Linked DNA regions of Allochromatium vinosum DSM 180. The protein of the gene in region 1 interacts with the protein of each later gene in a pairwise test. Links are inferred from orthologs where the notes say so. Each region holds a gene or a part of one and is shown in the gene's direction. Other genes may lie near its edges.

Region 1 (6,923 bases):
TTCGGCCACGGCGGCGAGGAGGCCGAGTCCCGTCACGCAGAGCTGACTGCGGCGCTCGAAGATCCGAACGTCGATCTGGCGGCCCTGGAACGCGACAAGATCCGGGGCGCCATCCGCACCGATTTCGTGCTGTCGGCCGAGATCATCGTCATCACGCTCGGCACGGTCGAACAGGCCAGCTTCCTGACCCAGATCCTGGTGCTGACCGGAATCGCGATCGTCATGACTATCGGCGTCTATGGTCTGGTCGCCGGAATCGTCAAGCTCGACGACGCCGGACTCTATCTCAGCCGCCGCCCCGGCACGGATTGGCGGGCGGTCGCGGTGCGCGCCTTCGGTGGCGTCCTGCTGCGCGCCGCGCCCTGGCTGATGAAGGCGCTGGCCGTCGCCGGAACCATCGCCATGTTCCTGGTCGGCGGCGGCATCATCGTCCATGGTCTGCCCGTCCTGCATCACGCGATCGAACATCTCGGCGCATCGCTCGGCGCAGTCGCTGCGATCGGTCCCCTGCTCGGCGCGCTGACGCCCCTGGTCGTGAATGCGCTGGTCGGTCTGGCGGCGGGCGCGGCCGTGCTGGCGGCCTGGACCTGGACCCGTGCACGTCTGGAACAGCGCTGAATGAACCCGCTCGCCACGCTGCCCGCCGTCAGCCGTCTGCTGTCCGAGCCGGAGATCCTCGCGCTCAGTGAACGGCACGGTCTGGCCGTGATCACCCGCCTCATCCGCGAGACCCTGGCCGAAGCCCGAGCGGCGGCACGCGACGGTGCGCCCGTCCCGGAGACGGCCCGTCTGATCGAACAGATCGATGCGCGGGCCTCGGCACTGGCTCGCCCCCGACTGCGCCCGGTCTTCAACCTGACCGGCACGGTGCTGCACACCAACCTCGGGCGCGCGCCCCTGCCCGAGGAAGCGATCGAGGCACTGGTGACGGCCGCGCGCCAGCCCTGCGCGCTCGAATATGCGCTCGAAGACGGTCGGCGCGGCGATCGTGACGCTCTGGTCGAGGAACTGTTGTGCGAACTCACGGGCGCGGAGGCGGCGACCGTGGTCAACAACAATGCCGCCGCCGTCTTCCTGCTGCTCAATACCCTGGCGCCGAAGAAGCAGGTCATCGTCTCGCGCGGCGAGCTGATCGAGATCGGCGGCGCCTTCCGCATCCCCGACATCATGACGCGCGCCGGAGCCAGGCTGGTCGAGGTCGGCACCACCAACCGCACCCATCTCAAGGACTTCAGCACGGCCATCGGTCCGCGCACGGCGATGCTGATGAAGGTCCATGCCAGCAATTATGCGATCCAGGGGTTCACCAAGGCGGTGCCGGAACGCGAACTCGCCGGGCTGGCTCATGCCCATGACCTGCCCTTCGTCGTCGACCTGGGTTCGGGAACCCTGGTCGACCTGGAACGCTGGGGGCTGCCGCACGAGCCGACGCCGCGCGAATCTCTCGCCGCCGGTGCGGATCTGGTGAGCTTCTCGGGCGACAAGCTGCTCGGCGGACCGCAGGCCGGACTGCTGGTCGGACGGCGCGATCTGATCGCGGCGATCAAGGCCAATCCGCTCAAGCGCGCCCTGCGCGTCGGCAAGATCACCCTGGCCGCGCTCGAAGCCGTGCTGCGGCTCTATCGCGATCCGGACCGGCTCGCCGAGCGTCTGACGACCCTGCGCTATCTGACCCGCCCGACCGCCGAGATCCAGGCCGTCGCCGAGCGACTGTTCCCGACCCTGCACGCCGCGCTGGCGCCGCTGGATCTGAGTCTGGAGATCGTCCCGCTCCGGTCGCAGATCGGCTCCGGTTCGCTGCCGGTCGATCGGCTGCCTTCGGCCGGTTTCGCCATTCGCGCGCCCGACAGGAAGACCGGACGGCTGCATCGGCTCGAAGCGGCCTGGCGCGCGCTGCCGCGCCCGGTCATCGGGCGTATCGAGGACGACGCGCTCCGGCTCGATCTGCGTTGTCTGGCGCCCGAGGACGAGGCCGAATTCGCCGCTCAGCTGGCCGGCACCGACTGGCTGGAGGCCGTCCCATGCTGATCGGCACGGCCGGACACATCGACCACGGCAAGACCACGCTGGTCAAGGCGCTGACCGGCGTGGACGCGGACCGACTGCCGCAGGAGAAGGCGCGCGGCATCACGCTCGATCTGGGCTATGCCTATACGCCGCTGGCCGACGGCTCGGTGCTCGGGTTCGTCGATGTACCGGGGCACGAGAAGCTCGTCCACAACATGCTGGCGGGGGCCACCGCCATCGATTTCGTGCTGCTGGTCATCGCCGCCGATGACGGTCCCATGCCCCAGACGCGCGAGCATCTGGAACTGCTCGATCTGCTCGGGTTGAGCCGGGGCGCCGTGGCCCTGACCAAGATCGACGTCGCCGCGCCCGAGCGGCTCGACGCGGCCCGGCACGCGGTGCACGAGCTGCTGGCGGGCACGGCACTAGCCACGTGTCCGCTGTTTCCGGTATCCGGGCGCACGGGGGACGGCGTGGACGCCCTGCGCGATCATCTGGAACGTGAGGCGACCGCCTTCGTGCCTCCGGCCGCGGGCGGGCGTTTTCGGCTGGCCATCGACCGCGCCTTCTCACTGTCCGGTGTCGGCACCGTGGTCACGGGTACGGCCCATGCCGGAACCGTCGCGGTCGGTGAGACGCTGATGCTCGCCCCGCCGGGACTGAAGGCGCGCGTGCGCGGTCTGCACGTCCAGGATCGGCCCGCCGAGCGCGGTCAGGCCGGCGAACGCTGCGCCCTGGCGCTCAAGGGCGAGTTCGAGAAATCGGACATCCGGCGCGGCCAGTGGCTGGTCGAGCCGAGTCTGGTGCTAGCGCTGAACCGCGTGCAGGGCGAAGTGCGCGTGCCGGCGAGTCAGCCGGCTCTGAGACACATGCAGAGCGTGCATGTCCATCTGGGCACCGAGGACATCGTCGGGCGCGTGGCGCTGCTCGACACGCGGGAGGTCGCGCCGGGCGAACGGGCGTTGGTCGAGCTGCTGCTGGAACGCGAGACTCTGGCTCTGCGCGGCGATCGCTTCATCCTGCGCGATGCCGGCGCTCAGCGCACGGTCGCCGGCGGGCGGGTACTCGACATTTTTCCGCCCACCCGTCACAAACGCACGCCCGAGCGGCTGGCCTTGCTCGATCGCTTGCGTGATGACGATCCGGTCGTGGCGCTGGAATATCTGGCCGACCAGTCGACGACCGGTGTCGATCTGGAGCGTTTCGCCCTGAGCTGGAATCTGGATCGGGACGCGGCGGAAGCGCTGTGGCAGCGCGTCGGGTTGCGGGTGATTCGCGAGGGCGAGACGGTGATCGGCCTCAGATCGGCGGCCTGGGCGGGACTGCGGGCGCGGTTGCTCGACGTTCTGGAACAGGAGCACGCGCGCGCGCCCGACATGATCGGGGTCGAGCCCGAGCGGCTGCGTCGCCTGACTTCGGTCAGGCTGGCGCGTCCGGTCTTTGCGGCGCTACGCGCCGAACTGCTGGCTTCGGGCGCGATCGCGCAGACCCGCACCTGGCTGCATCGGCCGAGTCATCGCGCCAGCGTCAGCGACAGTGACCGTGCGTGTTTCGCGGCGTGGCGGCCGTTGCTGGACGCAAAGCCCTACAATCCGCCGCGCGTGCGCGATGTGGCCAAGGCGACAGGCACGCCTGAGCATGAGGTGCGTCGGCTGTTCAAGCGGCTCGCCCGCGCTGGTGAACTCTATCCCGTGGCGCACGACCACTATTTCACCGCTGGAGCCGTCGCCGAGCTGGCCGGGATCGTGCGTCAGCTCAATGTCGAACAGGGGGCGGCGCGTGCTGCGCCTTTCCGTGACATCCTGTTCAGCGATGGGGACGGCGGGCGCAAGGTCGCCATTGCCATCCTCGAATTCTTCGACCGGATTGGCTACACTCGCCGCGTGCGGGACGATCACGTCCTGCGCCACGACAGCGCCCTGCACGACTTGACGGCGCGCTGACTCAGCCTCTGGAAGAGATCGTTCCCCGGTGGGGCGCCCGGTCTTCAAAACCGGGAGGGGCGGCCAAGCGGTCCCTGGTAGGTTCGACTCCTGCTCTCTTCCGCCAATCCGTCGCTCAATCCCCACGCACCCAGACACGCGGCGATGCGGACGATACCAGACGACCGATGATCGTCGCTGGGACGCCCGCCGTTTGCAGGGCCGCCAGCGCGTCTTCCGCCTGCTCGGGCGCGAAGGTGATCAGCAGCCCGCCCGAGGTCTGGGGATCGGTCAACAGCAGACGCTGCCATTCCTCCAGCGCAGGATCGAACTCCAGCCGTTCAGAATACGCGCGCAGGTTGGTCCTGGCTCCGCCCGGAAAGAGTCCCTGTCGGGCCAGCTCGAACGCCTCGTCGAGCACCGGCACCGCATCGAACCGGAGTTCGGCACCGACGCCGGCACCCGTGACCATTTCCAGCAGATGCCCCAGCAGCCCGAAGCCGGTGATATCAGTCGCCGCGCGCGCGCCCTGCTCGACCATGATCTCGGCGGCACGGGCATTGGCCGTCAGCATCAGCTCGGTGACGCGCCGCAGGCCCTCGGCGCCGAGGCGCTCGTTCTTGATCGCCGTGGTCAGGACTCCGATGCCCAGCGGCTTGGTGAGGACCAGCACATCGCCGGCCTGTCCCGCTCCCTTGCGCAGGATTCGATCCGGATGGATGACGCCGGTCACGGCCAGCCCGAACAGCGGCTCGGGATTCTTGACCGTATGCCCGCCGAGTACGGGCACACCGACGCTGGCCGCGCCCGCGACCAGTCCGCGCAGCACCTCGGCCAGCACGTCGAGCGGCAGGCGCGTATCCGGAAATCCGGCCACCGAGAGCGCCGAGACCGGGCGCGCGCCCATGGCATAGATGTCGGAGAGACTGTTGATGGCCGCGATGCGCCCATAGTCGAAGGGATCGTCGACCACGGGCGTGAAAGCATCCACCGTCGTCACCAGCGCCAGATCCTCGCGCACACGCATGACCCCGCAATCGTCAGGCGTTTCGAGCCCGACGAGCACGTCCGGATGGGGGACGATCGGCAATCCGCGCAGAACCTGCGACAGCTCGGCTGGGCCGAGTTTTGCCGCTCAGCCCGCGCAGGTAGCGAGTTGTGTCAGTCGAATGCGGGTGGATGGATCGAGCATGGCGTGGATCTCTGGAACCGGTCGGCAACAGGTTGAAGTTCTGGGAACGACGGCTAAGGTAGCGCACCGCCCCCCGAAAACCAACCGCTCCGGCTCTTCGCGGCTACAGTGCGCCTGTCGCGGAGTCGGCGCAATCAGGCTCAGGCGCAGGCCTCACCCGTGCCGAGCCAGAAGCCCAGACTCTTGCGAAGGAACTCGTGCCAGGGCATGTAGTGCGAGCCGTCACAGGAAAAATTCAGCCCGACCATGCCGTTGAAGATGTTGAGCGAGCCGGAGCGCAGATAGATGGTCTCGTCCATGAAGCGCAGTTCGCGGAAGGTGTGGAAGACATCGGCGATCCGCGATTCGGGGATCGACGCATCGCTCGGGTAGTCGCGCCGGGGATAGGCCAGACAGATGCCCGGATCGGCCAGATCCTCGTAGTCGAGTAGCCGGTAGCGATAGGGATCGTCCAGCGTCCAGAGCGTGGCGCGCGAGCTGGAGAAGTGCAGCTTGCCGTGGAAGACGCCGTGCGCGGTCATCAGCTCGACCAGGAGCGCCAGCACCTCGTCGATGCGCGCGTCCATCAGGCTCTCGACGCGCTGCTGGCTGAAGAGCCCTCCCCGGATGGCCGGGTCGCCCTTGAGCTGCACCCAGTCGCCGGAGGGCTGATAGAGTTCGCGCGTCAGCGGCAGCTCGCGCAGGTCGAAGTCGGCACCGAGGAAGCCGAGCCAGTTGCCCGACTCGTCCTCGATACGCTGGATCGCGGTCAGTGAGGGGCGGCGCGCGTTGCGGCTGATGTAGACCGGCGAGAGCGAGAAACGCTCGCCGGCCAGCGCCTCGGCCAGATAGGGCCGGTCGCTTCGGTCGCGACCCATATGCTCGGGCAACAGCCCCTGGGGCGAGGCGTTGGCCGTGATCTGGTGTGCGCTCCGGTCGAGCACATAGAGATACTTGCAGGACGGCAGGTTCGGCAGTGCCTCGACCAGGAGCCGCTCCAGGGACGCGCGCTCGGGCCAGCCGTCACGGGCCTGGAGCGCCAGCCGTTCCAGCAGACCGGCCAGCCGCCCGCGCAACAGCAGACGTTGACGGGCGACGGCCGTTTGCAGTGCTTCACTCATGACGTCACCCGCCTGATCCTGGAACGCTTCTAGAGTCCCATCTTCTCGAAGAAGCTCTTGACCCCGTCGAGCCAGGAGTGCGATTGCGGATTGTGCCGCGATCCGCCTTCCTGAACGCTGGCCTCGAACTCGCGCAGCAGCTCCTTCTGGCGGTCGGTGAGATCCACGGGCGTTTCGATCAGCACCCGGCAGATGAGATCCCCGACTACACCGCCGCGCACGGGTTTGACGCCCTTGTTGCGCACCCGGAACATCTTGCCGGTCTGGGTGCCGGGCGGGATCTTGAGCATCACCTTGCCGTCGAGCGTCGGCACTTCCAGCTCGCCGCCGAGCGCCGCCGTGACGAAGCTGATCGGCACCTGACAGTAGAGATTGGCGTCCTCGCGGGTGAAGATCGGATGCTCCATGACCTGAATCTGGACATAGAGATCGCCCGGAGGCCCGCCCTGCTCCCCACGTTCGCCCTCGCCTGCCAGCCGGATGCGGTCGCCGGTGTCGACGCCCGCCGGTACCTTGACCGACAGCGTCTTCTCTTCCTGGATGCGCCCGCGTCCGCGACAGTGCGAACAGGGTTCCTCGATCACCGCACCCGTGCCCCGACACTCGGGACAGGTCTGCTGGATCGAGAAGAAACCCTGCTGCATCCGTACCTGACCATGTCCGCCACAGGTCGGACAGGTCTTGGGCTTGGTGCCGGGCTTG
Region 2 (2,952 bases), 670 kb from region 1 along the record:
TCTACTGGCTCAAGGTCTACGAGTTGCCGCAGGCCGGACGCGGCGCGCGCGGGCGACCCATGGTCAATCTGCTGCCGCTGGAAGCTGGCGAGCGCATCACCACCCTGCTGCCGGTACGCGACTACGAGGACGGCTCCTTCGTGTTCATGGCCACCAGCGCCGGCACGGTCAAGAAGACCCCGCTCAAGGACTTCTCGCGTCCGCTCTCGCGCGGCATCATCGCCATCGACCTGCGTGAAGACGAGCTGCTGGTCGGCGCGACCATCACCGGCGGCGAGCAGGATCTGATGCTCTTCACCTCGGCGGGCAAGGCGGTGCGCTTCTCCGAGAGCCATGTCCGCTCGATGGGACGCGCAGCGCATGGTGTGCGCGGCGTGATGCTCCAGGAGGGACAGCGGGTGATCGCCCTGGTCGCGCCCGAGGACGGCGGCACCGTGCTCAGCGTCACCGAGAACGGCTATGGCAAGCGCACCGACGTCGATCAGTTTCCGACCAAGGGGCGTGGCACCCAGGGCGTGATCGCCATCGACACCGCTGAGCGTAACGGCGCTCAGGTCGGCGCGATCCTGGTCCATCCGGGCGACGAGATCATGCTGATCGCCGACGACGGCACTCTGATCCGCACCTCGGTCGATCAGATCCCGGTGGTCGGACGCAATACCAAGGGCGTCAAACTGATCAATCTCGGCGAGGGCCAGCGACTGGTCTTCGTCGAACGCATCGCCGCCCTGGAGGGCGACAAGGAAACGGGCGAGGAGGCCGCCGAGGACAGCGAGGCGTCCGTGGCGGACGACGCCTAGCCTCGATCGAACCGCTCACCGCATCCTACGGGATGTCCACCGCAGAACACTCAACCCATGGGGAATGTCAGAATGGCTCGCGTCTATAACTTCAGTGCCGGTCCCGCGATGCTGCCCGAGGCGGTCCTGGCCCAGGCCCGCGACGAGATGCTCGATTGGCGCGGCAGCGGCATGTGCGTGGCCGAGATGAGCCATCGCGGCAAGGAGTTCATGTCCATCGCCGCCGAGGCCGAGGCCGATTTGCGTGAGCTGCTCGCGATTCCGGCCAATTACAAGGTGCTGTTTCTGCAGGGCGGCGCCTCGCTCCAGTTCGCCATGATCCCCATGAACCTGCTGCGCGGGGCCGAGGGCGCGGACTACATCAACACCGGCTCCTGGTCGAAGAAGGCGATCGCCGAGGCGCGTCACTATGGCACCGTGAACGTCGCCGCGACGACTGAGTCGAGCAAGTTCACCCGCGCGCCGGCCCAGGACGAGCTGAATCTGAGCGCCGATGCGGCCTATGTCCACTACACGCCGAACGAGACCATCGAGGGCGTCGAGTTCCCCTATGTGCCCGAGACCGGCGACAAGCCGCTGGTCGCCGACATGTCCTCGACCATCCTGTCGCGTCCCATTGATGTGTCCAAGTTCGGGCTGATCTATGCCGGTGCGCAGAAGAACATCGGTCCGGCGGGCCTGACCATCGTCATCGTGCGCGAGGATCTGATCGGCCAGCCGATCAACGGCACGCCGACCATGCTCGACTACAAGATCCACGCCGACAACGACTCCATGTACAACACCCCGCCGACCTATGCCTGGTATCTGGCGGGTCTGGTGTTCAAGTGGCTGAAGGACATGGGCGGTCTGGCGGCGATGGCCGATGTCAATGCACGCAAGGCCAGGAAGCTCTATGACGTCATCGATGCGTCGAGCTTCTATGCCAACCCGGTTGCGCCGACGGATCGCTCCTGGATGAACGTGCCCTTCACCCTGGCCAACGCCGAGCTGGACGAGGTCTTCCTCAAGGAGGCTAAAGCCGCTGGGCTGACCACGCTCAAGGGGCATCGCTCGGTCGGCGGGATGCGCGCGAGCATCTACAACGCCATGCCCGAGGCGGGGGTGGATGCGCTGGTGGCCTTCATGCAGGAGTTCGAGCGTCGCAACGGCTGATAGGCCGATGCAAGATGCGGCGCGCTTTTGGCGTGCCGCATCGGTTCGACTTCAATGTCTGACGTATTGCTTTCAGCCGTCGAGCCGAAAGACGGGGATGCGCCTCCGATCAATCGGCGCGCACGGCCCGCAGGCGTGCCAGGATTTCGCCATCGGCGTCGAGCAGGAACAGACGCCCGTCCTCGATCCGATAAGTATTCACCTGTCCAAGCAGATCAGCATAGGAGCGTGCCTGCTCTGCGCGACCATCGGTGGCGGCGCAGGCCATGCGCGTGGTCGCGATCGGGCCGAACGACAGTGACGCCTTGGAGTGCGTAAAGCCGCTCAGATAACGATTGCAGCCGTCCGAGCCGCTGATTCGTCCGCGCGGGTCGAAGCTCAGGTCGATCGTGGTGCCCCGGATCGGGTTGGCCAGTATCCCCTGAGCGTCGACTAGGGCTTCGGCCACCCAGGTGTAGCCTTCCAGCGTGTTTGCCGTGGTGTCCGCTGCACTCGTCGCCGCGCCGATCCGGGTGAAGCTCAGCACGGTATCGTCCCGATCATCGGTCAGCTCCAGACGATCCGGGACATAACGGTAGCGCGTCACACTTTGGAGCGCCTTGAAGATCGCCGCTTCCTGCTTCATCAGCGGTTCGGGGCAGGCCATGCGGGTCGCCGCCAGGCCCTCGCCAAAGCGAAAATCGGTGCCTTCAACCCTATAGTCGCCCTGAACCCGGTTACAGCCGGTACTGCCCGAGAACCGGCCATCCTCGAACCGAAACTCTGTCGGGCGCGAGCGGGGCGCGACGTTGTTCACACCGGAGTCGCTTCGATAGGCCGTCAGGCGCCAGTCGAGTCCCTCGAATGGAACCGGCACTGGAATCGGCTCCGGGCCCGGTTCCTCCGCGATCGGAGCGGGTGGCGCGGGTTCGGACGTCTGTGCCTGGGCCTGAAGCGGTCCCGACAGCACCAACAGCAGTCCACATCCAGTGATCGTGCGCAAGAGATCGGGCATGGT

What was found. The genes of interacting proteins can lie anywhere in the genome.
Region 2: the proteins of selB (region 1) and serC interact in binary tests that used the Escherichia coli proteins (3 or more experiments, as listed by UniProt). The link is inferred for Allochromatium vinosum DSM 180 from one-to-one orthologs.

Annotation. Positions count from the first base shown.
Region 1 is NC_013851.1:1,603,573-1,610,495, reverse strand. The notes cover bases 1,487-4,485. They hold selB (selenocysteine-specific translation elongation factor), read left to right. Parts: upstream 1,487-2,021; coding sequence 2,022-3,950; downstream 3,951-4,485. Other genes in these bases: selA (L-seryl-tRNA(Sec) selenium transferase), read left to right, coding at 1,487-2,028. In the rest of the region: ALVIN_RS06870 (DUF808 domain-containing protein), read left to right, coding at 1-618; more of selA, read left to right, coding at 619-1,486; ALVIN_RS06850 (PDC sensor domain-containing protein), read right to left, coding at 5,262-6,221; molecular chaperone DnaJ, read right to left, coding at 6,251-6,923. UniProt on the Escherichia coli protein: Translation factor necessary for the incorporation of selenocysteine into proteins. It probably replaces EF-Tu for the insertion of selenocysteine directed by the UGA codon. SelB binds GTP and GDP.
Region 2 is NC_013851.1:2,279,298-2,282,249, reverse strand. What follows is about bases 1-2,913. They hold serC (3-phosphoserine/phosphohydroxythreonine transaminase), read left to right. Parts: upstream 1-872; coding sequence 873-1,955; downstream 1,956-2,913. Other genes in these bases: ALVIN_RS09865 (META domain-containing protein), read right to left, coding at 2,065-2,913; gyrA (DNA gyrase subunit A), read left to right, coding at 1-800. Outside these bases: more of ALVIN_RS09865, read right to left, coding at 2,914-2,949. UniProt on the Escherichia coli protein: Catalyzes the reversible conversion of 3-phosphohydroxypyruvate to phosphoserine and of 3-hydroxy-2-oxo-4-phosphonooxybutanoate to phosphohydroxythreonine. Is involved in both pyridoxine and serine biosynthesis.